One region of the Nitrococcus sp. genome, then DNA from elsewhere that is predicted to be linked to it. Evidence: predicted binding sites of a transcription regulator. Region 1 holds the regulator's gene; the other holds the start of a gene.
What was found. The regulator LexA, encoded in region 1, represses DNA repair genes until DNA is damaged. The targets are predictions, from matches to a motif close to TACTGTNNATATNNACAGTA.
Positions count from the first base shown of each region.

Region 2: the regulator LexA is predicted to act here: its motif matches at 11,026-11,045, upstream of AC52Q4_RS09075 (acyl-homoserine-lactone synthase).

Region 1 covers NZ_JBXWZQ010000103.1:29,908-45,893, forward strand. The annotation lists gene AC52Q4_RS07715 (DUF1631 family protein) at 1-2,547, opposite strand, end outside; gene AC52Q4_RS07720 (S9 family peptidase) at 2,831-4,897, shown strand; gene AC52Q4_RS07725 (hypothetical protein) at 4,967-5,533, opposite strand; gene AC52Q4_RS07730 (Rdx family protein) at 5,760-6,044, opposite strand; gene AC52Q4_RS07735 (hypothetical protein) at 6,263-6,925, opposite strand; gene AC52Q4_RS07740 (Y-family DNA polymerase) at 6,922-7,686, opposite strand; gene imuA (translesion DNA synthesis-associated protein ImuA) at 7,767-8,492, opposite strand; gene lexA (transcriptional repressor LexA) at 8,503-9,102, opposite strand; partial or broken gene AC52Q4_RS07755 (error-prone DNA polymerase) at 9,160-12,242, shown strand; gene AC52Q4_RS07760 (exopolysaccharide biosynthesis protein) at 12,546-13,130, shown strand; gene AC52Q4_RS07765 (DUF3482 domain-containing protein) at 13,333-14,853, opposite strand; gene AC52Q4_RS07770 (DUF2868 domain-containing protein) at 14,853-15,986, opposite strand, start outside.
Region 2 covers NZ_JBXWZQ010000116.1:58,585-74,570, reverse strand. The annotation lists gene AC52Q4_RS09125 (FAD-binding oxidoreductase) at 1-26, shown strand, start outside; gene AC52Q4_RS09120 (hypothetical protein) at 104-610, opposite strand; gene AC52Q4_RS09115 (hypothetical protein) at 923-1,879, opposite strand; gene trpC (indole-3-glycerol phosphate synthase TrpC) at 2,173-2,985, opposite strand; gene trpD (anthranilate phosphoribosyltransferase) at 3,138-4,172, opposite strand; gene AC52Q4_RS09100 (anthranilate synthase component II) at 4,216-4,809, opposite strand; gene trpE (anthranilate synthase component I) at 4,820-6,307, opposite strand; gene AC52Q4_RS09090 (phosphoglycolate phosphatase) at 6,395-7,117, opposite strand; gene rpe (ribulose-phosphate 3-epimerase) at 7,114-7,788, opposite strand; gene AC52Q4_RS09080 (putative bifunctional diguanylate cyclase/phosphodiesterase) at 8,055-10,100, opposite strand; gene AC52Q4_RS09075 (acyl-homoserine-lactone synthase) at 10,334-10,954, opposite strand; gene AC52Q4_RS09070 (LuxR family transcriptional regulator) at 11,458-12,207, opposite strand; gene moaB (molybdenum cofactor biosynthesis protein B) at 12,463-12,990, opposite strand; gene AC52Q4_RS09060 (phosphoribosylaminoimidazolesuccinocarboxamide synthase) at 13,155-14,057, shown strand; gene pyk (pyruvate kinase) at 14,168-15,610, opposite strand; gene AC52Q4_RS09050 (phosphoglycerate kinase) at 15,908-15,986, opposite strand, start outside.

The DNA.
Region 1 (15,986 bases):
GGGCATGTCCATATCCTCGGTGAGCCCGGCGGAGGTAACCTCCAGCAGTTGCGCTAGCTCTGCCAGGCGGATGTCCTTGGCCTTCGTCCCGCTGCGGTGGACAAAGACGAAGCGCGTGCGGTCTTCGTTGATCCACTGCAGGCGCAAGGGTTCGGGCGTGCCATCCTTACCGGCGAAGAATACCCAATCGCCAACGCTGAGCAGCTTGGTCTGGCCGAGCCAGTAGGGCTTGACACGGGCTGCAAGCGCCATTTCATCGGCATCGGAGCGTTTGGCTTTGACCAAGGGAAGCGGCCGGGGCGCGCGGCCTTGTTTCGTGACCGCGAGCAGGTATTCGCGGATCTCACCGACGATGGATTGCATCTCCGTGGTATAGCGGCCGAATGCAGTCAGCTGGTGCTCGATGTGATTGACGACCTTGTGCGGCTGGGGGATCGGCCGCGCCGTGGCCGTGGCGCTGCCGAGTCCGGCGATCAGCCGGTCCAGCACGGCAAGGCCGCGCCGCCATTGATCGTTGTCGACCCCGGCACGCAGATTCACCAGCACGAGCAGATTACGCCAGCCCTGGTCGATGAAATCGAGTAACAGCCTCGGGATCTCGCGCTCGGCGATACGTCTGTCGATCTCCCGGTTCGCCAACCGCTTTGCACGCTCCAGCTTCTGCGTTCCTTCACATTGCTGCAGTACTCGCTGCATGTTGACCGCGCGCGCGCCGAGGGGGCGCTCGATCAGAGTCGCAATCTCATCGGCAACCTCGCCGACGACCTCCGGCTGTTCCCGCGAATCGGTGAGCGCGCGCTGCAGCAAGGCCTCCAGATTGCGCTGCAGGCGCTCCTGCTCGCCCCCGCGCAAAACGGCGAGAGCCACGCCGCAGCGATCCAGCTGATTGAGCAAATGATGAATCGGTTGGGGGTCCTCACGCAAAAAACCCCCTTTCTCGAGCTGAGCGCGCAAGGCGAGAACAGCCAGACGCCCACTCCAGTCGCGCAGGAAGCGAGTGTTCAACGGGTCGTCGCGCAGGGTCCCAAACCAGTTGTCGAGTAGCTCGACGGTGCCGTGCGTTTCCGCGGAGAGCTGCTTTTCATCTCCGTCACCGCCATCGGCGCGCAGCCGCGCCATTACCTTTTCCATGAGGCTGGTATTTGCCTCGGCGGGCGAAGCCTGCTGAACGTTGGCATGCAGCTGATCGACAGCCGCCAGCACCTCGCTGGAGGCGAACGCCGGGACCTGTGGCGACCGCGGCGCTTGCGGCGCCGGAGCGGCCGTGGTTGCCTCCGTCGAGCCGGTAGGAGGTACACGGTTTAGCAGGCGATTGCGCGCCGCCAGGAGCTCGCGAGCGGCCGGCAGCGTTCGTGAAGGGCCGAGCGGTGCGGACGCGGTTTGCGGTCTCGAATAGGCAGGCGCCGCCGCCGTTGCCGACGATGGCGCCACCTCGGGGTCCGCTGAGCTCTCCTCGTCAGCCTGCTGCGACTCGGTTTCGGGATCGGATGGCGCTTGCCCAGGGCGCTGCGGCGTCGAGGGGCGGATTTCCGGTCGTTCGTTCTCGATGTCGGGCAGAATGCCGCGTTCGCGCAGACGGGCGTTCAGCTCCTCATAGAATCCTCCCAGGCGCATCATCACGGTCTGGCCGAATGTCTCATGAAGCGCGCGAGCGGGCTGGCGCTCGATTTTCGAGAGCTCCAGCACGGCGGGGAGAATTTCACAGACAACCGCGGGGGCGAGGGGATTGCTGAGCTCGTCCAGCCGGCGCCCGACGATGTAGGACAGGCGCCGGTTGAGCGCCGCCAGCGAAATCGTGAAGCGGGACTCGGCGCGGTTGATCGCATCGGAGCGGCTGAGCCAGTCCTCGAACTCGCGCTCGTCCACCAAAGCGAGCTCATCGACTACCTCCGGTGCCCGCTGCACGCTCCGGGTTGGCACTGGGTCGGTAAGCTCGGTCAATCGGCGCCGCACCTCGTCGGTGAATTGGCGGGGCAAGTTGGCTCGGATATCGCGCAGATAACGATAGCCACCGTAAAAGGCGTGCTGTTCTTCATTCGTGGCGCTGCGGCGTGCGCAATCGAAAAGGCGGTCGACGGCATGGTTGGTGAACTCTGCGAGCGCTTCAGTGAAAAACCCTTGTGCCTGTTCCCGACAAAGCTGCAAAGCCTCACGTGCAAGCCGACTCAAGGAGCGCTCACTCGCGGCTTGCTCATCCCCGCCTTGCGGCTGACCATCGGCGATGGCGTCAAAAGCGGACACCAGCTCCGTATGGGAGCGGCTGAAGGTCAGCCCGAGTCCGGTCGGGCTCTCGCGTACGATGCGGCCGCTGACCTCGATCTGCGTGCCGTCCAATGGATGCGTGAAGCGCACGATGACGCGATGGTCGCGTTGCAAGCGCTCGGCAGATGGCCAGTTTCTGCCGCCCGTGCCGTCCTGGGCGGTCAAGAACAGGCCCCCGGCACAGAAGTCACGTATGATGACCGGTTGGGCTGCGAAACCTTCACCGGAAACGGCGGCATCCCAATATACTGCGCGTCTTTGGTACTTGCGACGGTCCCTGTTCATCCACTTACCTCGGGCTTTCCCACCCTCAGCAGCTACGGCCGAGCCGCAGCACTCTCCTGGAAGTTCACTCTTGGATTGTTTCTTAGAAGCATATCGTAAGCAATGCCATTGATTTTGAAAAAGCGCTTGCGTCACGGACTGACGACTCGCTAGCCTGCGAAGTATCCTCAGCCCGATGTGGCGCGGCCTCTGTAGTCGAGGTTGCCGAAGGTGCCGATCGGTGTCCGCCCCGCCGAGTAAGCCAAGCGGCTGGGGCCCCTTGCGCAGGTCAACGCGGAGAACCGTGATCAGAAACGAAACGCCCCACGCGCCTCCGAAGCCTCCTCAGCGCAACACGGTCATCACCTCGCATGGCGAGTCGCGAAACGACGAATTCGCCTGGTTGCGCAATCGCGATGACCCGCAGGTCATCGCTTATCTGGAGGCGGAGAATCGCCATACCGACGCCGTGATGGACTCCACGGGGGAATTCCGGGAGCGGCTCTATGAGGAATTCGTAAGCCGTATTCGCGAAGATGACGAGTCGGTGCCGGTAAGGCTCGATGCCTACTGGTACTACACGCGGACCCGCGCCGGTTTCGAGTATCCGCTCCTGTGCCGCCGGCTCGGCCCGACGCCCTCGGATGCGGCTGAGCAGATCATCCTCGATCTCAACGAGCTAGCCGCGGAGCGGGATTATTTTGCCTTGGGGAGCGAGGAAGTCAGCCCCGATCATCGCTACCTCGCATACTCGGAGGATCTCGACGGCAGCGAGCGTTACGTGCTGCGGATTCGTGACCTCGCCACCGGCGAGACACTCGACGAGGCGATTCCGCAGACTTCCGGCTCGGTAGCCTGGCACAACGATAGCCGCACCTTGATTTATACGCTGCTCGACGAGACGCATCGTCCCTGGCGGGTCATGCGCCATCGCCTCGGGGAGCCTCAGGCCAATGATGCCGAGGTGCTGCGCGAAGCGGACGCGGCCTATTTCGTCAGCGTGGGCAACACGAAGGATCGACGTTATCTGCTGATCGAGCTGGCGAGCAACATCACGAGCGAGTCGCATTTGCTCGACGCGGATGATCCGAAGGCCATGCCCGTGTGTTTTCGGCAACGCGAGGACGGCGTCGAGTATGAACTCGAGCACCGCCACGGGGAATTCTTTGTCCTCACCAACCGATGCGCCGTCAATTTCAAGCTGCTGCGCGTGCCGGCGAATCGTTTTGCCGACGAATCAACTTGGCAGACGTTGGTCGATCACCGCGAGCAAATCATGCTCGAGGACGTCGAGGTGTTCGAGCGTCATCTGGCACTGATGACCCGCGAGGAAGGGGTGTGCCGGGTTTGGATCTGTGACTTGGAGACCGGTCACTGGCATGCGGTTGCCTTCGATGAGCCGCTCTACGTGGTGGACTTCGGCAATACCCCGATGTTCGACACCGAACGGCTGCGATTGCATTACGACTCGCTGGTCACGCCGCCACGCGTCTACGACTGCGATATGGCAAGTGGCGAGCTGCATTTGCTCAAACAACGTGAGATTCCGTGCGGCTACGAGCCGTCGCAGTATCGTAGCGAGCGCTTGTGGGCCAGCTCGGCCGATGGTGTGCGGGTGCCGGTCTCCGTCGTCCGCCACCGTGACACGCCGCTCGACGGGTCGGCCCCTTGCCTGCTCTACGGCTATGGCAGCTATGGAATCTGCAGCGAGCCGAGCTTTTCGAGCAGCCGCATCAGCCTGTTGGAGCGTGGCTTCATTTGCGCGATTGCCCACGTGCGAGGCGGGGGCGAGCTTGGCGAGCAGTGGAAGAACACCGGCAAGCTCCTGCAAAAGCCAAACAGCTTCGCCGATTTCATTGCCTGCGCGCAGGTGCTTATCGACGCGCGATATACCCGCGCCGCGCGGCTCGCGGTGATGGGGGGAAGCGCCGGAGGGCTGCTCATCGGGGCGGTCGTCAACCGTCGCCCGGATTTGTTTCGCGCCGCTGTCGCCGAGGTGCCGTTCGTCGATGTGCTCAATACGATGGAAGATGCTTCCCTGCCGCTCACGGTGATCGAATTCGACGAGTGGGGCGACCCCGCGCAACGGTGTTACTACGAAACCATCCGCGATTATTCACCGTACGAGAATGTGCGCGCGCAGCGTTATCCGGATATGCTTGTCATCGCTGGCTGGAACGATCCGCGCGTTCAATACTGGGAGCCAGCCAAGTGGGTTGCGCGATTGCGCGATCGTGCCACCGGCGGCCTGCTTCTGCTCAAGACGGACATGGAGGTGGGCCACAGCGGGACCCACGGGCGCTATCAGGCGCTCAAGGAAGTGGCTTTCGTCTATTCCTTCCTGTTGCTGCGTCTCGGGGTCAGCGGCTAGGGCTGGCGCGGGCCGCCAGCCCCCGTCACGCGCCTCCGGCCGCGCCGCGCTCGTCGGGGCGCGGGCACATTAGTTGGACGAGGCCGCGCTCTCCTGGGAGCCCGATTTGCCGGTGCCGCCGCGTGTCTTGCCGGCAGCGCTCTGGGCCACGGTTTGCTGAGCGGATTGTGTTGCAGTGCTCAGCTCCTCGCCCACCTGCCGTTGGGTCTCGAAGAACTCATCGGTGAGCTGCTGCCAGGCGGTGAAAAGCTGCTGCGGCGTCTGCATGGATTCAGCCAGATTGCCGAGGCGCGCGATGTCGATCCGGTCAGCGTTGTCGAACCATACCTGCCATAGCCGCGACCGCGTGTTGATGCCAGCCTCCATAAGGGCCGCCGAAATGCGTGACACCTCGCCGCTAAGCCCCTCACGCGGGCTATGGTCCCGGATTTCGTCCACCCAGCGATGCTCGAGTTGCAATGTTTCCTCGATTGCGCGGCGAAACCCATTGATCTGGTTGTGATAAGTGTCGTCCAGCGTGGAAGAGCCCTGAAACATGCGCGGCGGGCCTTCGAGCCAAGCTTTCCAGAGCTCGGTATTCAGGCTGGCCAGTTGACTGAATAGATCCGTGCTGCTCGTTGCTCTCGCATTACTCATGGCGACCTCCGACTGTCGATTGAGGGCTTGGAATGATAACGGCGGGCAAAAGCCTAACCCGCTTCGCATCTCTGCATCGGTACCACACAGCATGGCTCCAGCGGATAGGGAACTCAAGCGATTGACTTAAATATAATATTTTTATTTTTTGGTGCGTCAGTTGGCATATTAATATGCGCTCGCGGTCACAAACTGCACCAAGCGCAAGGCGCGAAAACACCTCGGTTCAGGGAACACCTTTCCGGTCGGCATGGCCAAGGCCTTTGCCGGGTGCGATCCGGTCGCGGACGAGTTGCTTGAGCTCAGCAATTTCCGGGAATCGTCCCGCCTCCTTTCGTGACCAAATGCGCACTTCGTTTACGTATACTTCGAAAACGCCACCGGTGGCGGGTTGCAGAGCCAGCTCCGTGATTTCCTGCTCGAAGGTGGTCAACAGTTCCTGGGCCATCCAACTCGAGCGGAGCAGCCAGCGGCATTGGGTGCAATAGCGGATTTCGATTCGATTCGCCATGGTTTCAATCGGGCACCGGGCGGTGCCCGCATTCGCTTGGTTGAATTGCCGCAATCCCTTGTGAAGGCAAGGATAGCAGGACTGGCAGCGCCCGGCGTATGCATCGTTATTCGCTGGCTTGCTCCGCTTCATCCGGCCAATTTCGTGCTGGCGCTCGGCGCATCCGAAGCAAAGCGGCGGCGTGTGTTGAGCGCGGGCGAGGGCATGCCCAAGGCCGTTCAGGCAAAAATACCCTGCAGATACCAAGTGCGCCGTCCGGCGCGTTCGCGGAAAATCCACACCCGCTCGCCGGCGGCGTTGCGAGCCACATAATAGTCCCGGGCACAATCCCCGCCATCCCACCAGCCGGATTCGATGCGCTCCGGGCCATGTTGTAGCACCAGCGGCCCGTGCCAGAGCGGCCGCCCGTTTTGGGCGCTCAGCGGCAGGGGGCGATGCAATAGCCACAAAGGCCGCTCCGCCATGGCAGTGCCCTGGCTTTCCCGGCCCGGCAGCACGTATTGCCATGCCCGCTCCGGGCGATGTGCCGCACAGACCCGCAGCCCCCGTACGGCACGTTCTCCGAGGCGGGCCGTGAGCCGTTCGACCAGCGTGTTGCATTCATCGCTCTGGCCACGATCCTCGCTCAGCAAATCTCGGGGGGATGCAGCCAAGTGCTCGATGGAGCGGGCGGCAAGCGCAAAACGGATTACCGGTGCGGGCAGGGAGAGTCGCTCAAGCCGTTGCCGGGTGAGTTCCAGCAAGTGAGCGGGATCGCGGCTGCAGCCGACCAGCCCAACGGAAATAGAGGTGTTGGTGCCGCCACGGTGATACAGGTAAAACTCAAGGCCCCGAGTGCCCGATTCGATGCCTCTAAGATAGCCGCAGAGCTCTAGGATCAAGCGCTCGAGCCCATAGAGCAGTTGGCCGCGGTGATGGACCTCCTCCGGGAGCTCCAGCTCGCTGTGAAAGCGGGGGGGGCGTGCCAGCTCCGGCGTGGCTCGGGAAGCCGGCCGAGTGCCTGATCGAGCTGGCGTAGCAGCGCGGGGCCGAACCGGCGGGCAAGGGCGTCGCGGGGCAGGGCAAGGCAGTCCCCGAGGGTATGGATGCCGAGGTTTTCCAATGCCTCGTATGTCTTGCCGCCCAATGCCAGCGCTTGCGTTGATAACCCGCGAAGCGCCTCTTCAAGCCGATTCGCCGTGATGACCGATTGCTTGTAGTTGGCGCGCGCCAGCAGCCAGGCGGCCGTGGGCGTGGGAGCGATGGCGGTTGCGTGGCAATAGCCAAGCGCTTCGAGCCCTGCTTTCAATTGGCTATGTAACGGTTCGAGTCCGTTGAAATAGCGTAGGCTGCCCCCGATCTCCAGCAGCAACGATCGGGGCGGTTGCAGACTGATCTTGGGCGTGAACTGCAGCGACCACCCCGCGAGCCGCTCCAGGGCTCGTGTCTCGGCACGGCGGCTGCGTTCCCGTCGCTGGAGCCGGGGGAGCACGGCGAGCGTGGCCGGCAGCCGCATTCCCACTTGTACACCGCCCCGGGCCGCGGGGGAATTAACGGCCAGAATGCACCCTTTCTCCACGACGGCGGTGGGTTTTTCTCCCCTGCCGCCCCGCTGAAAGCTCTCCAAGGGCAATTGAGGCAGATCGATGCAGAGCCAGAGCATGGTGCGGCGTCGGATCCCGTTCCTAGCGGCTCGGCCGGCAGGGTGATGGTCGCCAATGGATCTTCCCAGTGCTGGCGTGCCTATCGTTTTGAGAATGAGCTACGCGGAGGCGCGGTTGCGGGGCGGAGCGCGAGGTCGGTGACGGCCGGCCCGGTGCGCGGCGCCGGGTTCTGGCCCGGGGGGCCGTCAAGGGAGAGGTTCACGAGCAGTTCCTGCCCGGCGCGGGCGCCCCGGCACTTGAGCAGCTTGATCAAGGCACGGCCTTCGTGTTGTTTGAGGCCGAGCCGCAGCGCGGCGGGGGAGGGACGGGTGCTGCTGGCCTGTGGACGAAAGAGCAGGCCCAGGCTGCGGCCGACGCCAGCGGCGAGCTGCAGGCGGCGCAGGCTCCTGGCATCCGCCCGGCGCGGCCAGGCCAGCACGGCGGCGCAGGTACCCGAGCGCAGCACTTGTTCCACCGTCCAAAGAGCGTCGGTGGCGGTGCCGGGGTGAATCAGCAGCAGCCGGGAGAGATCCACGCCGTGACCGGACAGAGCCGGGGCATAGGGGAGATAGGGCGGGGCGATCAAAGCGAGCCATTGCCCCCTCCGGCTGAGCCGGGCAAGCGCCGGCATAAACAGACTCAGCTCGCCGATGCCGGCCTGGTCGTGCAGAACCTCGGTCAGCGCGCCGAGCGGCCAGCCACTGCCGGGCAGCGCTGCATCCAGCGCCGGAAAACCGGAGGTTACATGCTCCAGCCCCGTCTGCCGTTGCCGTTCCCCGGCCCGCCAGAGGCCAGGCCGATTAAGCAGATCGTCCAGGTTATCCATTGGGCACTCCCTACAGCGCCGGGCGAATGACGCCCACCCCCCGGCCCTCGATGACGAGCGGCTCGCGCCGCAGGTCCACCTCGATGGGTTGAAACGCCGGATTTTCCGGCAGCAGCCGAACCCGAGCTCCACGGCGCTCAAAACGCTTTACCGTGACTTCGTCGTGCAGCCGAGCCACGACAATCTGGCCGTCCCGTGCCTCGAAGGTGCGGTGCACCGCGAGCAGGTCGCCTTCCAGGATGCCCGCATCACGCATGCTCATGCCGCGCACCCGCAGCAGATAGTCGGCCCGCGGCGAGAACAGCTGCGCCGCCACGAGGCAGTGCTGCTCGATGTGCTCCTCGGCCAATAGAGGGCTGCCCGCGGCTACGCGGCCTATCACGGGCAGGCCCGCCTCCTCGCCAAGCAGGTGAATGCCCCGGGAGGTGCCGGGCCGGATTTCAATGACGCCCTTGCGGGCCAGTGCCCGCAGATGCTGCTCCGCCGCGTTGGGCGAGCGGAATCCCAACGCCCGCGCGATTTCGGTACGGGTCGGTGGATAGCCGGTCTGGGCGATGAATTGCCGGATCAGCGCCAGGATCTCCTGCTGTCGGGGGGTCAGCGTTCGCATGACCGTTCTCTCCAATACTGATAATTTATACAGTACCATCGAGACGGTCGGATCGCCATGCCGAATATCTCAGCGCCGCCCTATGCCGAGCTGCATTGCCTGACCAACTTCAGCTTTCTGCGCGGGGCCTCGCATCCCGAAGAGCTGATTATCCGTGCCGCCGAGCTGGGCTATGAGGCCCTCGCCATTACTGATGAGTGCTCGGTGGCCGGGCTCGTGCGCGCGCACATGGCGGCCAAAGAGACTCGGCTGAGGTTGCTGATCGGTACCGAGCTGCGCTTGGCCGATGGGCCGAGGCTGGTTCTGATTGCCCCGAACCGGCGCGCGTACGCGCAGATGTGTGCCCTGATCAGCTTGGGCCGCTCACTGGCCCCGAAAGGGCGTTATCGGCTAACCAAGGACAATCTGGACGAGGCAGTGCCGGGCTGTCTCGCCATCCTGCTCATCGGGGAGTCGAGCACGGATCGGGAGGCTCTTTGGTTCGCCGATCGCTTCGGCGACCGGGGCTGGATCGGCGTCAATCAACTGCTGGATGGCTTCGATGCCGGGCGCCTCGAGCGCAGCGCCAGGCTCGCCCGGTACGCCGGTCTGCCGCGGCTGGCTTGCGGCGACGTGCACATGCACCGTCGCGGCCGCCGCGCCTTGCAAGATACCCTCACCGCCATCCGGCTTCGCAAGCCGCTGGCGGAGATCGGTCGGGGCGTATACAGCAATGGCGAGCGTCACCTGCGCTCCCGCCTCGCCCTGGCCCGGCTGTACCCCCGGCGTTACTCGCCGAGACGGTGCGCCTCGCCGAGCGCTGCACTTTCTCGCTGGACGAGCTGCGCTACGAATATCCCGAGGAGCTGGTGCCCGAGGGCTACACTCCCAGTGCCTGGCTGCGCCATCTCACGCAGGCAGGCGCGAAACGCCGCTGGCCGGCGGGGGTTTCCGAGCCGGTGCGCCGTCAGCTCGAGCACGAGCTCGCGCTGATCGCCGAGCTGCGCTACGAGCCTTACTTTCTCACCGTACACGATGTGGTGCGCTATGCCCGTGAGCGGAACATCCTCTGCCAGGGGCGCGGCAGCGCCGCCAATTCGGCGGTGTGCTACTGCCTTGGTATCACCGAGGTGGATCCCGCGCGTTCCTCGTTGCTCTTCGAGCGCTTTATCTCCCGGGAGCGCGACGAGGCCCCGGATATCGACGTGGACTTCGAGCACGAGCGCCGCGAGGAGGTCATCCAGTACGTCTACCGCAAATACGGTCGTTCCCGGGCGGCGCTCGCGGCCACGGTGATCACTTACCGCCCCCGCAGCGCCCTGCGCGACGCCGGCCGGGCGCTCGGGTTGGCCGAGGACCAGCTGGGGCGGCTCGCCGGCGCCGTGCAGCGCTGGGAGGGCGGGGGCCTTGATGAGGAGCGGCTGCGCGAGGCGGGCTTCGACCCCGGCAATCCGCTGCTTCGCCGGGTGCTGCGCATGGCCCGGCAGCTGCTCGGCTTTCCGCGTCATCTCTCCCAACACGTCGGCGGCTTGGTGATTTCCCGCGGGCCGCTCGCGGAGCTGGTGCCCACCGAGAATGCCACCATGGTGGGGCGCACCGTTGTCCAATGGGACAAGGACGATTTGGAGTCCTTGGGCTTGTTGAAAGTGGACTGCCTGGCGCTTGGCATGCTCACTGCCATCCACAAGAGCTTTGATCTGCTGGAACGCCATCGCGGCCGCCGGCTGAGCTTGGCGAGCGTGCCGGCCGAGGTGCCGGCCGTCTACGAGATGATCTCGCGCGCCGATACGGTGGGTGTGTTTCAGGTGGAGAGCAGAGCCCAGATGGCCATGCTGCCGCGCCTGCGACCGCAAAACTTCTACGATCTTGTCATCGAAATCTCTCTCGTCCGCCCCGGCCCTATTCAGGGCGATATGGTGCACCCGTACCTGCGCCGCCGGGAGGGACTGGAGGCGGTCGATTATCCGAGCCCCGAGGTCGAGCGCGTGCTGGCGCGCACTCTGGGAGTGCCCATTTTCCAGGAGCAAGTCATGCAACTGGCCGTGGCGGCCGCCGGATTCAGCCCCGGCGAGGCGGACCGGCTGCGCCGGTCCATGGCCGCCTGGCGCCGCCGGGGCGGGCTCGGTCACTTCCGTGAACGGCTGCTGCGCGGCATGCGTGAGCGTGGCTATAGAAAGAATTTCGCCGAGCGTATCTTTGCGCAGATCCGGGGCTTCGGCGAATACGGCTTTCCGGAATCCCATGCCGCGAGCTTCGCGTTGCTGGTCTACGTCTCCGCCTGGCTCAAATGTTTCGAGCCCGCCGCTTTCACTTGCGCGTTGCTCAACAGTCAGCCCATGGGTTTCTATGCGCCCGCCCAGCTTGTGCGCGACGTCCGTGAGCACGGCGTGGAGGTGCGGGCCGTGGATGTAATGCGCAGCGAATGGGACTGCACGCTGGAGCCCGATGGCGAGCGGCTGGCGCTGCGTCTTGGGTTGCGTTTGGTCAAGGGGCTCTCGGCCGCCGGCGGCGAGCGCATCGTCCAGGCCCGCGCCACCCGAGCGTTTCGCGAGGTGCAGGATTTGGCCCGCCGGGCGCGGCTCTCGCGGCGCGATCTCAAAGCCCTGGCCGGTGCCGGGGCCCTGGCAGCGCTTGCCGGGCACCGCCGTGATGCCTGGTGGCAGGTGCTCGGCGTGGAACAGGATCTGCCCGTGTTCGAGGACGTGGAAATGGCAGAGCCTCGCTCCTTCCTGCGTGCGCCTACCGAGGCCGAGGACCTTGTCGCTGACTATAACGCCATGGGCCTTAGCCTCGGCCGCCACCCCATGGCGCTGCTGCGCCCCCGGCTCGAACGCCATCACTTTCGCACGGCGTCGGCGCTGCGGGAGATCGGCAACAAGCGCCTGGTGCGCGCGGCCGGCCTCGTCATCTCCCGGCAATGTCCGTCCGCCGCCAACGGCATCGTTTTCATTACCCTGGAGGATGAGACCGGCATGGTGAACGTCGTGGTCTGGAAGCGCATCGTGGATCGGTTTCGCAGGATCGTGGCGGGGGCGCGTCTGCTGGGGGCGATCGGCGTCTGGGATCGCCGTGGTGAGGTCGCGCATCTCATCGCCGGGCGATTGGAGGACCACACGCACCTGTTGGGCGCATTGCGCACGAGGAGCCGGGATTTTCAGTGAAGGCGGCCATTTGGGGCGCGCTCTGCCGGCGGCCTTTGAATGCGGCCGACGGGAACATGCCGCCCTTCGGGTTGTCTGCCTATCCGGGCAGGGTGGCAATTGACACGCGGCTCGGCGGACATTCCCTGCCGCCTCAGCCCCCAGCCAGTCCCGCTTCCACCGCGCTCGTGGTGCTTGAATCTGGCCACGCTTTAGCGGCGGGCGGCATGGGGTGCCCCAGCCAATGAAAACGCGACGGCGGCGCGTTTTTCGATAGCGCCCCGGGGCGCGCTGCCCGCCCTGAGTCGACAGGAGCTAATCACAATGCAAGAACTCAACAATCTGGAGCAGCTGCTCGAGCGCATCGACGAGGCCGCAGAGGGGAGTGGTCAAGTTTCGCTGCGCGAGATCATGGAGACGGTGGGGCGCAGGTCCTTTGGGCCAATTTTGCTGCTCGCAGGGCTTGGCAGCGCGGTGCCGGTCATCGGGGGCATCCCGGGCGTGCCGATCGTCATGGGAATATTCGGGTTGTTGACCGCCGGACAATTGCTCTTTGGCAGGCGCTACTTCTGGCTGCCGCGCTGGCTGGTCGAGCGTTCCGTGGCACGAGGCAAGATTCAGAGGACACTGCAGTGGCTGCACCGGCCGGCGCGGTCCGTCGATCGGTTGCTGCGGCCCCGCCTCATGATGTTCACCCAAAGCCTCGGAACCTACGCCATCGCGCTCACCTGCGTCCTCATTGCGGCCGCCATGCCGCTCATGGAACTCGTGCCGTTCAGCGCCGCCGTGGCCGGTCTCGCCATCGCCGCTTTCGGCCTTGCCCTGATCGCCAACGACGGCCTGCTGGCGTTGTTCGCCTACTTTTTTACAGCCGCGACGTTCGGAACCGTTCTTTACGGTTTCGCCTGAACGATTCGCGATGAGGTGTCCTCGCACGTCAGCGGAGGCGAAAAAGCGCAGACGGCAGCAAAGCGCCTGCGCCTTCCGCTGTTAAAGTCCGGCCGCGCAGTAAAGCCTGCCACGCAAGCGAGACCGTCGATGTGGCCAGATCGCGCGGCGCAGTAAAGCGCGGGATTGCTGATATCGCCTCGGTCCGGGTGGAAACCGCTGGTCAATCCACGGGGCGTTGGGAGCCCGCCGCCGTGCGCGATGGCGGCTGACCGGGTGCTGTTTGGGTTTGCGCCGCGGGCGGCTCCGCGTTCGCCGAGCCGTAGGACGGCGTCGTGGCCGGCGCGCTCTGGGTAAATTTGACCGTTATCTCGTCGATGATCTCCGCAAGCTGCTCCAGGAGCACCGGCTCGTAGTTGCCGTTATCGGAGTTTCTGAGCCGCGTGAACACCCGCTCGAGCTTTTTGCGCTGGGACTCGGCGATGGAGCGGGCGCTGGCGTCTTCAGCGGTGGTATCGAGGCAGAGCACGTCGCGTTGCGCGTGGGTGCGATGCATGACGGCGGCGTGGTGGTAGAGGGCTCGGCCAAGCACGACGTAGGGGAAATTGAGGTTACGTGCCGGGCCGACGCGCAGTTCCTGGCCGCCGAGCGGTAGACCCAGAATCTTCACTTCGCCGATGCGTTTGTAGGAGAACCAGGCCGAGGTGCCGCCAACCACCGAGCCGATCGCCGCGCCGAGCAACAGCGAGGCCCCGCCCACGGCGAGATCGAAGCCGGAGCCCAGCGCGGCGCCGCTGATCGCGCCGGTGGCGATCAACTGGTTTTTCTTGAGCCCCCACATGTTCCAGCTTTCCAGCGAGAAGAGATCCTGCTCGATGACCTCGATCTCCGTCTCCTCGCGCTTGAGGTCCTCGTAGTCATAGATCTTCTCGATCTGGCGGCGCCCTTGTCGCTCGCGGCGGCGCAGCTTGCTGCGGTATTCTTCGGCAAGGCTCGCCTCCTTGGCCGTCGGGTCTTCATCGGCGGCGATCCGCTTGGCGACCGTCAACGTGATCATCTCGGCGAGCATCTCGGCAATCGCGTACGACCCGCGCTTTCGCCGGGCCCGGCGATCCTCCTCGAGCGTCGCCACGGCGCGGGCCAACGGCGCCCGCCATTCCTGCTTCAGCTGACCGAACGCCTTGAGCAGCTCCAGACGCTTTTGGAACTCGGCGGTGACGGCGTTGAACACACGCACGATCTTGAAGTACTGCTCGAGCGCCGCGCTCCACTCGTCGATGTAGCTGTCGTTGCGGATCATGTTGATCAGCGCGATGCTCGGCTGGCCGGTCCAGCGCAGGATCTCCATTTCGGCCTCGTATTCTTCCCCATAGGGGCGTGAGCCATCGATCACGTACAGGATGCCGGCACCGTCGATCAAGGGTTTGAGCAGCTCGCACTCATCCGGGAAGCGCCCGGATTTTTCATGTTCCTCGACGAACTGCCGAACGACGGCCATCCGCTCGGCGGCGCTCGTGGCACGCGCTTTCATCCAGGCCAGGGCCTGCCTTGCGCGCTGGAAACCGGGGGTATCCACCAGGATGTATTGGACCTCGCCGTCCACTTTCATGGGGAAGTGCCGGCATTTGACCGTAGTGCCCGGAATGGGCGATATCTGCACCGAGTTGTCCTGGGCCAGCGTGGCAACGATACTGGACTTACCCTTGTTGGGATGGCCCACGACAGCGAAAGCAGGAGCGGACATCAGGCGGCCTCTGCAGACACGGGAAGGAAGTCCATGCGAGAATCGCCACGACTCTGCAAGCGTTTCTTCCACACGTCCAGATCGTCCGGATCGGCCGGGACGAACTCGCGTTTGTGATCGAACATGATCGGGGTCACGGTGATCAATCGCTCGGAGCCCACCGCCTCGCGCAAGGCATCCAGGAAATCCATGAATTCCAGCAGCGGCGGCTCCCACGACTTCACCGCCACGAGAATGTCGGGATTGTGCTTCGCCTTTGCCACGGCGTCGATCGTCTGCTCATCCTCATCAAGCGAATCCATTCGCCCCGCATAGAGCATCCGCTCGACCGCCACCCCCATGGTCCGTTGGAACAGGCGATCGAATTGCTCCTCGTCGGCACTGATTCCGGCCCAGTTGATCAGATAGGCGCTCGGGGTGTTGCGATCCAAGCCGGGCGCGGGAAACGGTGCGTCCTTCAAGGAGCTGTACTGCATGTGCACTTCGGGTTCGGTCGCCGCGGTCTCGATGAAGGCACGGTTCATCCGGTCGAGAATCTGCAGGGCGCCGGGCGCATGGACAAGCGCGGTTTTCAGCGCCTCGTCCAGGCGCCAGTGAGCGAGGGCGAAAAGGCCCAGCCGAGGCAGGAGGCCGTAGCAGGCGATCGCCATGAGCAAGAACGGCCACCATTGACCGAGCACGACGACATCCGGCGAATCGCCCGGGGCATTGGGAAGAATGCCGTGATCGAAGCGGAAGTAGCGGGTGGCGTCGATGATCTCCAGGGACGGAACCGCGCCGGGCAGCCAGGCCCGCCAGGGCCAGGCGAGATCGGTGATCAGCGCATGGAAGCTCTGCGAATCGACGGTGAGCGTGGTGCTCCAGCCGAAAGCCAGATCCGAGACGGTGACCAGATAGAGGCAGCCGGCCAGCGCGCCGACGTTGAACGCCACGGCGACAATCTGCGAATAGCGCAGGATTAGCCATTTCTGCACGTGGCCATAGGCCAAATGACTCGCCTTGTGGCGCCCCAAGGCGGCTTCCAGAGAGAGGCGATGCTCGGCGGGCAGGTAACGCGCCGCAATGCCGACGAGTCGACCGGGGCTCAGCGATCCGATGACATCCTGTACCTGCCGCGCGCCGGGCACCCGCTG
Region 2 (15,986 bases), on a different contig from region 1:
CGGGTGCCGTCATTCCTTCACCATGAGCATAACGCGCGGTAAGCGCCTATTGATACGATCACCGCCTGCGGCGGGCACAGCTGAAGCGCGTGTGCTTTGTCAATCAACGCGCTGGAGCACGACGCAGCTCGCGCACGAAGCTCGCCAAGCCACGGGCCCCGAGAAAGAGCACAGCACCCAACGCCATACGAATGGCAGGCGCCGCCAACCCGGCGATTGCTTCCGTCGAGCTCGCGATCTGTATGTGGTTGGACAGCAACGGCCACGCGGCAATAAAAATATCCGGGAGGGAATCCGCCGCCAAATACAGACCGACGGCCGAATAAGCGATGACCTGCGCGTCATCCACCGTAACAGTGCCACCTTGCGCAAGCGAACGGCCGCGCCGCGCCGGAAGCACCCAATCGGCGATCCGCCCCACACACACCCACAGCAGCGCTGCCACCAGAAGGCACAGCGGCAACCCCAGCAGGCTATTCGCGCTGTCAACTGCCGCTGCGGCCGGCAGGTGGCCATGAACAGACGGTTGCAACGGCGAAAGTAGCGCTTGTAAGGCAATGAATAACGCAAACAGCCTTATACTGAGAACCACCAGACCACGATTGGTCATGCCTCGTTCCCTCAATACATCCAGCCTCAGTGCGCATCATCGGCAATAATCTGGATAACTCGATAGCGTGGTGGCGCATCCAAGTGCCGTCAAATGCCAAGGACTGCGCCATTCCGTTGCCGAGCACCAATATAGCGATTAAGGCGGAAACTGGATCTTAGCTTCGAAGAGCAAGCTCGAATGAGCGCTCGAGCTACACGAATGGACCCGATGGCGGCAACTGCCGCTTTGGCAGGGACACAGCGAATACAGCCGAGATCGAAGTACGACGCAGCGGGTACGCCTGGGCGCAACTCCTCGCGGCGGACACGCTCAAAACGGGCTCCCCGCGCCAACCGTAGGCGTTCTCGGTTGATCGGCAATTGCGAGTAGATTACGCGCAAGCTGAACGCTCGTCTCGAGGGGAATTTGTCCGATCGGAGCCAGACTGATTCCGATGGGGAAGCCGCTGTGGCTGTTGCGCCAATGCTGATGGATTTCCGCCCACATTCGCTCAAGATGCTGCAATGAACGCTCCGCCACCTGCTCCGGATGACGTGCCATCCACGTCTCGAGCTCCTCAGAGAGGCTCACGCCCAACCAATGGAGAAAACGAATATTACGCGGCGACTTCACCGGACACACGGTAAGCAACAACGTGGGGGGCGTCGTTTGGGGGCCGACAGTTTGAAGCTCGTCGAGCAAATCCGTGAATTCCCGTCCATGATAAAGAATTTGAGTGGTGAAGAAATCCGCGCCGGTATCCAGCTTGCGTACCATGCGCTTGGCTTCTTCCGCGCGCGTGGGAATGCAGATGTTCCCTACCCGTAAATCGCAATCGTCGATGATCCGGTGTACAAGCTCGTTGGTCTCGGGAACCGAGGGACCCGGGTAGCGAACACCCGCCTTTTCACCGCCAACCAGCACGAATCGGCGGATCCCGTACTCCTCCCAAGTCTGGCGAAACCACTCGGCTTGACGTTCCCACGGCAAATGAACGACGACGCGATTGATAATACAATCGAGGCCAAGACGCTCCTGGATGCGCTTCGCCAGGACTCGCGGCTCAACACGTGGCTCGAACGGCTTGAGTCGCTCACCTTTCTTGCTTTTGGAACTTTCCTCGCGAATTTCGGGAATGTTCACGCCGTCGAGATTTACCGCGGCGTGAATCGCCTCGATCTTCTCCAAAACGGCATCGATACCGCCAACACCCTGTCTGAGCAGCGGCGGCACCGCCTCCAGGTAAATAGGTATCGACCGATTTATGACGGTCTTTGGCAAGCTCACGAGTTCCCCCTTTGTTTCGCTCAGTTGACTCTTGTTACCTCGCCCGTGCCTTGCGCGCTTTTCATCCGATCGGGTGTGCACAGACACGAGCGCAGCAATCGCGGGAGTCTCGACGCAAACCCATACCAAGTCAACTGCGCCCGCCCCGCTTGCTAGCGGGCACCGCATGATTTTTTTGCGGCTGCAGCTACCCCCGTTTGGGGGCGGAATGGCTCGTCGAGAGTGCCGCCCGCACTTGTGTCTCTCATCACGAGAGAGCAGGCAGCCGCCGGCAGCGACAGAGCACGAGAGTCTTATACAGTAGCAAAAAGCGCTTGCAGCTTCTCACCCGGGTCGGGCATGCGCATGCAGGCCTCGCCGACGAGAAAGCAATGCACTCCGTGGGCACGCATGTGCTCTACCTCCTCGGCGGTAAGGATACCGCTCTCGGTCACTAGCAGCACATCCGAGGGCACCTGCTCACGCAGTTTGAGCGTTGTCTCGATATCGGTCTCGAAGGTGTGTAAATCGCGGTTGTTGATTCCGATTAGTCGGGGACCGATCGCAAGCGCCCGTTCCAGCTCCTGCGCCGAGTGGACCTCCACCAACACGTCCATCCCCAATTCCCGCGCCAGAACATAGAGCTCCAGCAAGCTCGCATCTCCAAGGGCGGCGACGATAAGCAGAATGCAGTCAGCCCCCAACGCGCGAGATTCATAGACTTGATAGGCGTCGATGATGAAGTCTTTGCGCAACATAGGCAGTCCGGAGACGTGGCTCGCCGTCTGCAGATCCTCATCACAGCCCTGGAAGAAATCCTCATCGGTGAGCACGGAAAGGCAAGTCGCCCCCGCCCGACGGTAGCTCGCGGCGATACTCGGCACATCGAACTCGGGCCGCAGCACACCTTTGCTGGGCGAGGCTTTCTTTATTTCGGCGATGACGCCAGGACGTCCGGCATCGACCTCTCGCTGCAGGGCCGCCAAAAACCCGCGCGGCACGGGTGCATGCTCTACCCGTTCGCTGAACGCTTTGAGACCGAACTGCTCACTGCGCTCGGCGATGATCTCGGCTTTGCGTCGCAGAATTCGCTTGAGCACATCCGGGGTATCGCTCGAAACTCCCATACGAACCGCCCTCTTCGATACGATCGTGCCACGCGCGGCGCCTGGTCGAGCATCGGTCACCTGCAGAGGTCGCCGACCCGCCACTATACGACAACTGCTCTTCGAGCCCCGAGCGCCTTGAGGGCGCTTGGCGACTATCGGCGAGAGCCCGCTCAGCCGTCCGTCGATCCTTTGAACTGATTCGTATAGGCGAGGTATTCGTCCAGCTTGTCCCGAGCGGCCCCGCTCGCCAAGACATCCCGAGCTCGCGCGACGCCGTCCTCGAGGCTCTCCGCTAGCCTGGCCACATAGATCGCGGCTCCGGCGTTAAGGGTGAGGATATCAGCGCCGGGCCCGGATTGTCCCTCGTAGATTCGCCGGATGACGGCCAAGCTCTCCGCAGCGCTGCCGATGCGGATGGCATCCAGTGGCGCGCGCGCCATGCCACAGCGTTCCGGCTCGAGGATGTACTCGCGGACCTCACCGTCGTTGAGCTCCGCAACACGCGTCGGCGCGCTGATACTGATCTCGTCGAGTCCGTCGGCCGCATGCACGACCATGACCCGTCGGCTTCCCAGCTTCCGCAACGCCTCCGCGATGGGGCGTAGCCAATGTTCGCTGAATACGCCGACCAATTGATGCGGGGCCTCAGCCGGATTGGTAAGGGGCCCGAGCAGATTGAACAGCGTCCGCACCCCCATTTCCCGCCGCGGACCGATCGCGTGGCGCATGGCGGAATGGTGCCTGGGTGCGAACAGAAAGCCGACTCCGATGCGTTCGATGCAATCGGCGACCTGCGTGGGATCGAGATTCAAGTTAGCCCCGGCCGCCTCGAGCACGTCAGCGCTGCCGCAGGAACTCGAGACCGAGCGGTTGCCGTGCTTGGCCACCTTGCCGCCGGCGGCCGCGACCACGAAAGCGGCCGCGGTGGAAACGTTGAATGTCCCCTTCGCGTCCCCGCCGGTGCCGCAGGTGTCGACTAGATGAGCGGAATCCACCACGACACGGACCGCCAACTCGCGCATGACCTCCGCGGCTGCGGCGATCTCTTCGACCGTCTCGCCCTTCATGTGCAATCCGATCAGAAACCCACCGATCTGCGCCGCGGTCGCCTCGCCGGTCATTATCGCGCGCATCACGGCACTCATCTGCCCGCGGCTGAGATGCTGGCGACGCATCACGGCGCGTATCGCGCTCTGGATATCCATTCAGCGGCCTCGCCCGCGCTGCCGAGGTTTACCGCCATTCATCTCAGGCCACTTGTCTGGGGCAAACGAGGAAATTACGCAGCAAATCATGCCCGGTGAGCGTCATGATTGACTCGGGATGAAACTGCACCCCTTCCACGGCCAGCGAGCGATGCCGAACCCCCATGATCTCTTCCACCGTGCCGTCGCTATTTTGCGTCCAGGCCGTTACCTCGAGACAATCGGGCAACGCGTCACGTTCAAGCACCAGTGAGTGATAGCGCGTCGCCTGCAATGGATTCGGCAATCCGCTGAAGACCCCCCGCCCGTTGTGATAGACATCGGACACCTTGCCGTGCAGCACACGAGCGGCATGCACGACCCGCGCACCAAAGCTCTGGCCAATGGCTTGGTGGCCGAGACAGACTCCGAGCAACGCGATACGTCCGGCAAAATGTCGAACGACCTCCAGGGAGATACCGGCCTCGTTGGGCGTACACGGTCCGGGCGAGATGACAATACGCTGCGGCGCCAGCCGTTCGATCTCCTCGAGGGTGATCGAATCGTTGCGGTAAACCCTCACATCGGCACCCAGCTCGCTCAGGTACTGCACCAGGTTGTAGGTAAAGGAGTCGTAATTGTCGATCATCAGCAGCATGGCGCCACCTTTAGCTATCCAATCCCGCTTCTGCCATGGCTACGGCGCGGAACAACGCGCGCCCCTTGTTCAGGGTTTCTTCCCATTCCAGACGCGGCACAGAGTCGTGTACCACGCCGCCACCGGCCTGTATATGGACACAGCCGTCTTTAACCACGGCCGTACGAATGGCGATCGCCACATCCATATTGCCGGACCAGGACAGATAGCCTACCGCGCCAGCATAGACACCTCGCTTCACGGACTCGACTTCATCGATGATTTCCATCGCCCGAATTTTTGGCGCTCCGGATAGAGTGCCCGCCGGGAACGTCGCCCGCAGCACATCCATGGGTCCCAGCGGCTTGCGCAGCCGACCAGTCACGTGAGAGACGATGTGCATGACGTGCGAATAGCGCTCTATGGTCATCCGGTCCGTGACGCGCACGCTGCCGACCTCGCTGACTCGCCCCACATCGTTGCGGCCCAGATCGATCAGCATCAGATGCTCCGCGAGCTCTTTGGGATCGGCCAGTAGCTCCTCCTCCAATGCCAGATCTTGCGATTCGGTGGCCCCGCGCCGCCGCGTTCCGGCAATGGGGCGCACCGTGACCTCGCCATCCTCGAGCCGACAAAGTATTTCCGGCGAGGAGCCGGCAATCTGGAAGTCGTCGAGATCGAGAAAGAACATATAAGGCGAGGGGTTAGTGCAACGCAGGGCGCGGTAGAGATCGAGCGAGTGCCCGCGATAGGCTGTCGTCATACGCTGCGATGGCACAACTTGCATGCAATCCCCGTTGACGATGTAACGCTTGATGCGTTCCACGACCGCCTCGTACTGCGACTGCGTAAAATTCGAGGTGAAATCCTCCTCGGCGACCTCGTGGCGCGGCTTGCCGAGGCGGTAGCGGTTTACACCGCCGCGCAGCCGCTCCGCCAGCTCCGAGAGTCGCGCTCGGCCGCGATTGAAGGCATCGCTTGCCGCGGGATCGACATGAACCACCACGTAGAGCTTACCGGCCAGATTATCGAATACCAGCACCTCCTCCGAGACCATGAGCAGAATATCCGGAACACCCAACGGGTCGGGATTCGGGCACGGGCCGAGGCAGGACTCGGTGTAGCGGACGGTGTCGTATCCGAAATAACCGACCAAACCACCCAGAAACCGTGGCATGTGCGGAAAATCCGGCGACGGAGCCGCCCTCACTTCGTGATGAAACCGCTCGATCCACAGCAGCGGATCCGCGACGTCACGGCGCTCAACGACCTCGCCGTCGCGAACGACTTCCACCCGCTGTCCGTACACACGGAGAAACGTGCGACAGGGGACACCGATGATCGAATAGCGACCCCATTTCTCTCCGCCCTGGACCGATTCCAACAGAAAGCTATACGCGCCTTCCGCGAGCTTGAGATAGGTTGATAGCGGGGTATCGAGGTCGGCTAAAACCTCGCGCATCAGCGGAATACGGTTGTATCCCGCCTTTTCCAGGCGATCGAATTGTCTCTGGTCCATCGTCACCACCAACAGGCGTGATTCGCAAAAGCGCAGTTACCTCACCGGTAATGACGCCATCGCTCGTGCAGCCCCTGTTGCGCCTCGTTATCGTAGGTGGTGACCGTCAACTGCTGCATTTGCCTGTGTATTGCCTTCGAGCAATGCCGGAAGCTCGCTTAGCGATTGAATCATGACATCGGGGGCGGTCAAAAAGGTCTCGTCGCCATGGTTATAGCCGTACGGAACTCCAACGAAGCCCAGACCTGCCCGCCGCGCCGCTTCGACATCGGTCATCGAGTCACCGACCATAATCGCGTTTTGCGTCTCACCGCCGCATATTTCCACGGCCCGTAGCAATGGCTCCGCGGCAGGCTTCTTCTCGGTTACCGCATCTCCGCTTACGACCGTGCGAAACGCCTTTCTCAGGCCGAGCGACTCCAGGAGTGGCTCGGTGAACCGGGCGGGCTTATTGGTTACCACCCCCAGACGCAGACCACGCTCCACCAGCTCATCGAGGGCAGCGACGACCCCGGGGTAGGGCAAGGTGCGATCGCTGAGATGATCGGCGTAGTAATCCAGGAACAGCCCCAGGCCGCGTTCGAAAAGCTCCCGTTCCCTGCCGGTAGCTGCCTCGAGCGCACGTTTGACGAGGTGATTCACGCCGTGGCCGATCCAGGTCCGCACCCGCGCTTCACCCGCCGGTGCAAGGCCCAGGGACTCGAGCATGTGATCCACGCCAGCCGCCAAGTCGGGAGCGGTATCCACCAGCGTGCCGTCGAGATCGAACAACACGACATGAATGCCAGAGAACATGCCTTTATTATTCAAGCGGCCACCGTTTCCAATTCGGCACGCATATTGCTAATCACCTGTTGATAGTCGTCCGCTCCGAAGATCGCGGAACCGGCGACGAAAGTATCCGCACCCGCCTCGGCCGCGGCACGGATGTTGTCGGTCTTGATCCCACCATCGACCTCCAGCCGAATCGGGCGGTTGCTCGCGTCGATCAGCGAACGTGCCTCGCGCAGCTTCTCGAGAGCGGCGGGAATAAACGTCTGTCCGCCAAAACCGGGGTTCACCGACATAATCAGCACCATGTCCACCTTGTCGATGACATAGCGCAAGTAATCCAACGGTGTCGCGGGATTGAACACCAAACCTGCACGACAGCCGTTGTCGCGAATGAGTTGCAGGGTGCGGTCGATGTGTTCGCTGGCCTCCGGGTGGAAAGTGATCCAACTTGCACCGGCCTTGGCAAAAGCCGGCACGATTTCGTCGACAGGCTTAATCATGAGGTGGACATCGATGTCCGCGGTGATGCCATCCTCCCGCAACGCCTTGCAGACCACCGGGCCGATCGTAAGGTTGGGGACATAGTGATTGTCCATTACATCGAAGTGCACCATATCCGCGCCCGCATCCAGCACACGCCGAACCTCGTCACCCAAACGTGCGAAATTGGCCGAGAGGATGGACGGTGCCACCTTAAAATCCCGCATAGCGTATCACCCCGATACTCGCTGCTCCCTGAGGGTAGAGTACTCTAACCTAATCGCGGTCAATTTTCAGCCGGCAGACGAAGTGCGCCCGGCACAAAGACCCGCCACGAGAGCCAACCCTGAAGCGGCCGGCGCCCGCCTGCAACCGAACCAATGCTTGCTATGGGGAAATCGGGGAATTACGGGGGTCGCGGCGCAGTGAATGAGGCGCCGCGTGGTGTGACAGACGGTCGCGTTGCCGGCCGGAGCGCGCAGCCGAATGGCGCCTATCCTAAACGGCCTGACCAGCGAACGCGCGCCTCGGCGGCTGGCACCGGCGGTGCGAAAAAGAAACCCTGGACCACGATCCCCGGCCACTGGCGCAGAAAACGCGCCTGACTCTCGCTCTCGACCCCCTCGGCTACCACGCCGAGACCGAGGCTTTGCGCCATGGCGATGATCGCGCCTGCAATGGCCCTGTCGTCGCTGCCACCCGATACATCCGCGATGAAGCTACGGTCGATCTTGAGCGCCGATACCGGGAAGCGCTTCAAATAAGCCAGTGATGAGTAACCCGTACCGAAATCATCCACCGCGATGGCGACGCCGAGCTGCTTGAGCGCCGCCAGACTGGCATGCACCGACGCCGTGTGATCCATGAGCAGGGTCTCGGTCAACTCGAGCTCCAACGCCGATGCGGGTAGGCCGCTTGCCGCGAGCACCCGTTCGACTGACCGCGCGAAACCCGAATGGCGGATCTGCTCGGCGGAAACATTCACGGCCAGACGAAGCGGTCGACCGAGATCCCGCGACAAAGTGACCAAGAAGCGGCAAGCCTCGTGCAGGATCCACTCCCCCACCGGCACGATCAGCTTGGTCTCCTCCAGCATCGGGATGAACTCGCCCGGCGTGATCAGTCCTCGTTGCGGATGCCGCCAGCGCAACAGCGCCTCGAGCCCGACGACTTTATGACCCCGGACCTCGACCAACGGCTGATAGTAGACAATGAATTCCTGGCGCTCCAGCGCGTGACGCAGCTCGGCCTCCAGCCGCAGGCGGTCCGAGACGCCGCATTCAAATGCGGCCGTGTAGAAACAAAAATTGTTGCGCCCCTGGGACTTGCCGCGATACATCGCGATCTCGGCCTTGCGCAACAAATCGGCGGGCTCGTCATCGACCCGATCGTATACGGCGAAACCCGAGCTGGCGGTTACGAACAACTCATGTTCAGCAATGAAAAACGGCTGGGAAATGGCGTTCAGGATACTTCGCGCCAAGATTCTAATTTCATTGGCACTCTGATTGCCTTCGATCAACAATGCGAATTCGTCGCCACTGAGACGGGCTAGCGTGTTCTCGTCGCCTACCTGGCGCTTGATGCGCCGCGCGATCTCGCGCAGTACGTCATCGCCGGCGCGATGCCCAAGGGTTTCATTGAAGTCCTTGAACCGATCAATATCGATATACCCCAGCGCAAGGCTACTCTCGCCGCGCGCGCAACGCGCTGCAGCCACCCTGAGCCGGTCGGTGAAAAGCGCCCGATTAGGCAATCCTGTCACCGCGTCAAAATTGATCAAGTGCCGCAATCGCGCTTCGCGTTGTTGCTCTTCGGTAGAATCGTGAACCTGCAATAGCGCCATGGGTTCGGGGAAATCTTCGAGAGGAATTACGCTTACGACCACCGAGAAACCGCCGCCATCCCCGCCCGCGCCCCATAACGCGAGCTGCTCCTGACAACCCAGGCGAAGCGCATCGCAGAGCAGACCGGTCACCGTACGTGCGTCCGTGCTGATATCCGGTATGGGCATGCTGAGCAGTTGTTCCACGCTATGGCCGAGCGCGTTGCCGCGCGACTGGCGAAAGAGGTTTTCGCCGCTGCGATTGATGAATCGCACCACCCCTTTGCCGTCCACCAACAGCAAAGCTTCCGTGGCCGCCTCGACCATGCTTTGGAACCACTCCGAGGCGAACCATGGGTCGGTGGGGGGCGGCTCCGGGCTGATACCGGATGCGACCTGCAGCCTAATCACTGGCCGCTCGCCGCCGATTACCTCCAAATTCGCCCGGGTCGGTATGATTTGCCCGTGGCGGCTCAGCCAGCACAGCACCAGGCTCTCGATGCAGGGCATGCGCTCGCGCTGCAACAGATGCTTGAGCACATCCTGCAGGCGAGCTCGAAAATCGGGTTGCAGCAGTTCGACGACCGCCCGGCCGTCGATGTCCTCGCAGCGGTAGCCAAGCAGCGCGGCGAGATCCGTATTGCTTCGCGTGAGACGCCCGTCCGCGTCGATAAAGGCAGCGGGCCCAGGGAAGCCGCAGTCGTCACTCGGCAACGGGCTTTCGCTGGCAACGCCAGGCCGCACTATGGAATGAAACGCTTCTGGCCTGATGCGTGGCACTCGGGCAGCCATTGATCGTCACCCTTCTCGTAGCCTCAATCGCTTGCGTGCTGTTCTTCTATATATCGATGCATCGTCGAAGTAACGACGCCACTGCCATGCCTCGGCGCTTCTAACCAACGGGCGCGCTTGCGCCCAACAACCGTAGCAATCGCCTAGCCGCGCGACTACGCCGCCCCCTCGAGTACGGATTCGTAGGGCAACGGGTGCAGCACCTGATGCAACTCAGCGCTAATCGGGACTCGACACGCAACCGAGAGCACCTCGCCAAGCTGAGTCGGCGCACCGTCACCGAACCGCACCAACGGGAAGCGCAAACTGCGCAGCATCCGTTCGACCGCCACGCTGGTGACAAATACGAGCTCGCGAATCCCTTGGGAGCAAGAAAAGCCATAGCAAGCACGCAAAAGCTCAAACAAGTCCTGGGAGCATGTCAGCTGCCCCCCTGCGTGGCGGTGAGCCGGCTCGACGGCAAACCGCGAAAGCTCCCATACATCGCCGGCACAAGGTGCCGGCTCGCCCCGCAGCATCTCGGCGAAAACATCCCGCAGCATGTAGGGACCACTGGTCGGCAGCAATCGGAATGTCCCGATGATCGACCCGCGATGAAAATAAGCGGTATATACGGGATCAAGGGCATCATAGGCATCCACTTCCAGAGCATGGCGGCTGGGAACCTGCCACCCTAGACGTTCCTTGAACACCCGATGGCGAAACCGGTATAGCGCTCGCAGTGACTCAGGAGAGAAGACGCAATCGGACGGTCTCCCGATGAGCATTTCCTGCATCTAAATCCCCGTTCCATGCCGACTGTTTTATGCCGCTAACATCCAGTAAACGGAAACGACAACGGCCTCATAACTGTAAGTTATTACAGGTTTGCAGCCGTTTGCTTTCATCCGAACGCGTGAGTCGAATCGATTCTGAAGACCTTGCCCGGTTGACGGGGTGCACCAAGTCAGCTCTACTCATCCGTCGCCACACCGCCCACCTCTGATTCTTCCAGAAAAAATAATAACTTGTATAACGATCAAAATTTTTATTTGGATCGTGTCTCGAAATACTCTCGCAAGTACGCACCGATTCAACGGAAAAGCAAATCGCTCACTTTCTTGAAACGACGAAGATCAGTCGAACCGAATATCGGGGATTTCCCTTTTTCATAGCCCGAAATTTCTATTCAGGTTTCTATGGGTGTCCAGACGCGTAATCGGACGCGAATTCCCACCGCGTGATCCCGGAGCGAACTCATGGGAAGTCATCTCGGGAGCGGCTGCCTGAGGGGTGGCTTCTAGCCGAGTTGAAGGGATATGAGGCCCTGAGAAATCGCAAGCGCCACGGCCTGTTGACGGCTGGAAGCATTGAGCCGCCGCGCTGCATTCTGCAGATGAAAAATCGCCGTACGTTCACTGATTCCAAGTATGCGCGCGATCTCCCAGGAGGTCTTACCTTCGGCCGCCCAAAGCAGACACTCACGCTCACGCGCGGTAAGTTCCGGCGGGTTGAACGGCAACGCGCCCTGAGTGACCAATCGCCCCGCCGCTTCATGAACGTAGGCGGAGAGCAGATATAAATCCGAAATCGCGCTCTCGATTTCCGGGCGCGTCTGCTGCGGGGTACGCTCGCTGGAAAAGCTGAGCACGCCCACTTCGCCTCGGCCGCCGCGAATCGATAGACTGGCACCACTGGCGAGTCCGAACTCGCGCGCCTCGTGCATCACCCGAAACGGTTTCTCGTCCCTCTGCGGATCGAGTTGCAAATCCTGCCAAATCAGCGGCCTGATACTACGCATGCAATGACGCACGGCGGGATCCACCGCAAGATAGCCGTTTTTTTCATAATGACTGCGCCAGGCATTAGGTTGTCCGCTGATCACTAGAACAAAGGGCTTGACCAGAGACGTCGGGAAACTGGTACCGTAAATAAAATGATCGAAGCCATAGGCTTCTCCGATCGCCGAGCAGAGTTGGTGAATCCCCTCCACGTCTTCCGTACGCAGGCTCTTGTCGATTAACTCGTTGAATTGGGTACGGCTCCCCATAACCACCCCCAAAATACCAAATGCAGATAATTATCGTTCTAAGGCCGTGGCTTCGATTCACACGATAAACTTATAGTGTTGTTCCTGTCCAACGGCAACTTTCGCGAAGACATGCCGGAAATACCGGGCCGGCAACCGGTAGACTACCGGGACACAACCCGTCCACCTAGCGTCCGTGGTTCACCAAATAGCCCCCTGCCCCAACCGCTTTTGCTTTCTCCTCACAATGCCACGCGGTGGGCTCATCGATTCAGCCTATTCCTGATCCACTAGCACCAGCTCGGCCAGGTTGCAAGGACGATGGCGCGCATCGAGCTGTTCGCGCAGAATGCGCTTCCACGCCGTTCGGCATGCCCCGGTAGAGCCCGGCAGACAGACGATGAGCGTGCGATTCGCAAAACCGGCCAAGGCTCTCGATTGCAGGGTAGAGGTACCGATCTCCTCCAAAGAGAATTGGCGAAACAATTCGCCGAAACCTGGGAGCTCTTGGTCGAGGAGCACGCTCACAGCCTCGGGCGTGCGATCTCGAGGCGCGAAACCGGTGCCGCCCGTGCAGAGCACCACCTGCACCCCCGAATCGGCGATCCAAGCCGATACGGTAGCGCGAATTTCATAAACGTCATCGCGCACGATTCGCCGCTGCGCGAGCTCATGGCCCGACTCCACAATGCCCTGGCAAAGCGCCTCGCCCGAACGGTCCTCAGCCTGCCCGCGCGTATCGGATATCGTGAGCACCGCGATGCGCAGCGCACGAAAATCTGCTCCAGCTCTATGCACCTTCAGCCCCCTTAGTCCAAAATGGTATGAGCGTGTTGAGCCCGCCACACGGTGCCGATGAAGGAACCCGTAGCACGCATCGACACGGGCCTAATTTTCAACGCCGCCACTCGGATATAATACGCGAGCACGGCGTCAAGCACCGAGGTTCATCCCAACCAGTACCCTTCATGCCAACTGCGCCCGATATCTTGTTCGAATCTCAACTCACCGGCTTGCCGCTGCTGCAGCGCGGCAAGGTGCGCGACATCTATGGAATTGACGATTCACGTCTGCTCATTGTCACCACCGATCGCCTTTCGGCTTTCGATGTCGTCCTCGCGGATCCGATACCCGGCAAGGGGAAGGTACTCACGGCGCTATCACGTTTTTGGTTCGAGCGAACCCGCTCTGCCATCGGTAACCATCTATTGGAAGACTCCTTAGCATCGGTACTGACCAACACCAGCGAAATACGCCAGGTGCAATCCCGTGCGATGGTGGTACGTCGTCTACAGCCCCTGCCAATCGAAGCCGTAGCTCGCGGTTATCTCGTCGGCTCGGCCTGGAAGGATTACCAACGGAGCGGGCGGGTCTGCGGAATACCCTTGCCGGGGGGTCTGCGGCAGGCGGATCAGCTTCCTGAGCCCATCTTTACTCCCGCCACGAAAGCGCCCGCAGGTGACCATGATCAGAACATCGACTTCGCACAAACGGCGAACTTGCTCGGCGACGATACCGCCGAGCAAGTCCGCGCTCTGACCCTGCAAATCTACCAGGAGGCCGCCGCCAACGCGCGCCGGCGCGGTATTATCATCGCCGATACCAAGTTTGAGTTCGGGCGCGACGCCCAGGGCCAGCTGCTGCTTATCGACGAGATTCTCACGCCGGATTCCTCGCGCTTTTGGCCCGCGGATCACTACCGTGCAGGAAGTTCGCCGCCGAGCTTCGACAAGCAATTCGTGCGTGATTACCTCGACTCGGTGGGCTGGAATCATTCGGCCCCTGCACCGCGCCTGCCGGCGCGCATCATTGCGCAAACCGCCGAGAAATATCGGGAAGCGTATCGGCGATTGACGGGGTCGATCGGATAGCGGCCGCCGGGGGTATCCATCCTCACTCCCGCCACGCTGCCTTCACCCCAGCCAACCCACCCGAGTGAATCGGCGAGACGATTAGGAGATCATTGCCACCGCAGATAGGGCTATTCTGATATGAAATCGCCGACCCGCACGATTTTCATCGTATTGGTCCCGCCCTGAACACCCGCCAGATCCCCCTTCGTGATCAGCACCAGGTCACCTTCACAAATGGCGCCCGCTTTGAGCAACTCCTCGACCGCGCCCCGATTCGCGGCGGCATGGTCACGGCCTGCCGGGTCGAAATTGATCGGGTGCACCCCGCGATACAGCGTCACTTTGGTGCGGGTGCGCGGTTGCTCGGAAAGTGCGTAGATCGGGATGTCCGTGTTGATGCGCGACATCCACATGGCCGTGGCGCCGGATTCCGTCATGGCAGCGATCGCCCGAACACTGAGCTGGTTCGCCGCGGCGATCGCCGTTTTCGCAATGGTCTCGTCAATGCGTGTGTAATGCGGCTCCGGTCCCGAGCGTGGCGGATGCGTCTCCTCGGCATAGCGTTCGGCACCGACGCACACGCGGGCCATGGCAGCAACGGCTTTGGCCGGATAGCGCCCGACTGCGGATTCCTCTGAGAGCATGACCGCATCGGTTCCATCCAAAACGGCATTGGCGACATCCAACACCTCGGCGCGGGTCGGCACCGGATGATCCACCATGGATTGCATCATCTGCGTCGCGGTAATCACCACGCAATCGCGCTCCCGAGCGAGCCGCATAATGCGCTTCTGCACTCCCGGCAGCTCGGCGTCGCCGATTTCCACGGCCAAATCGCCCCGCGCGATCATAACCGCATCCGCCGCTTCCATGACCTCGGACAAATTGTCCACCGCCTCACGGCGCTCGATCTTGGCCACGATCGCGGCGTCGCCGCCCGCGGCGCGCAACAGATCACGCGCCTCCTCGATATCGTCGGCCCCCTTGGGAAAGGAAACCGCCAGATAATCCGCCTGAAGCTCCGCGGCAAGCCGGATATCCAACCGATCCTTATCCGTCAGTGCGCATACCGATAGCCCGCCCCCGAGGCGATTGATGCCCTTGTGCGCCGATAATCGGCCACCGATTTCAACCGTGGTGAAAATGCGGCTGCCTTCCACCCGATCGACGCTCAGGCGGATGAGCCCGTCATTGAGCAGCAGCACGTCCCCGGGACCGACATCCCGAGGTAGGTCCGCATAACCGACTCCCACGCCGCTTTGCATTCCCGCATCCTCCGCCAGGGAAGGATCCAGAAAAAACCCCTGCCCCTCCAGCAGATCCACCGTACCGTCGCGGAAACTTTCGATGCGTATCTTGGGGCCTTGTAGGTCACAGAGCAGGCCAACCACACGGTTGTGGTGTTGAGCAGCACGACGAAGCATAACGGAACGCTGTCGATGCTCATCGTGATTACCGTGGGAGAGATTCAGGCGGACGACATCAACGCCCGCACGCAGCACGCCGTTCAAGGCGGTTTCACGATCGGTTGCAGGCCCTAAGGTTGCGACAATCTTTGTCTGACGGACCATAGCCTACCTTTTTCACTTGCGGGGGCCGGCGCCGGCAAAAAAACGTACACGGACTCTCTCCGGTACGGGATCCGGTGAGTTGCGTTTATAATCGCAGTCGGTGGCGGACGTACGCCAGCGCTCACAAAGGGATCTCCGGAGATCGGATGCAAGCGAGGGCCTTTTAGCAATCGCTCGCCGAACCGTGACCTACAAAACCATACTACACGCCAGCGGCAAAACCCGCTGACATCTCCGGTGGGGACAGGGCGCAGACAATAAGCCGGCCCCCGCTACCTACCCGATCCCGCAAGGGAATCAGCCGGCACGCGCCTCGAGAGCGGCAACGGCTGGCAGCTTCTTTCCTTCCAGGAATTCCAGGAACGCGCCGCCGCCG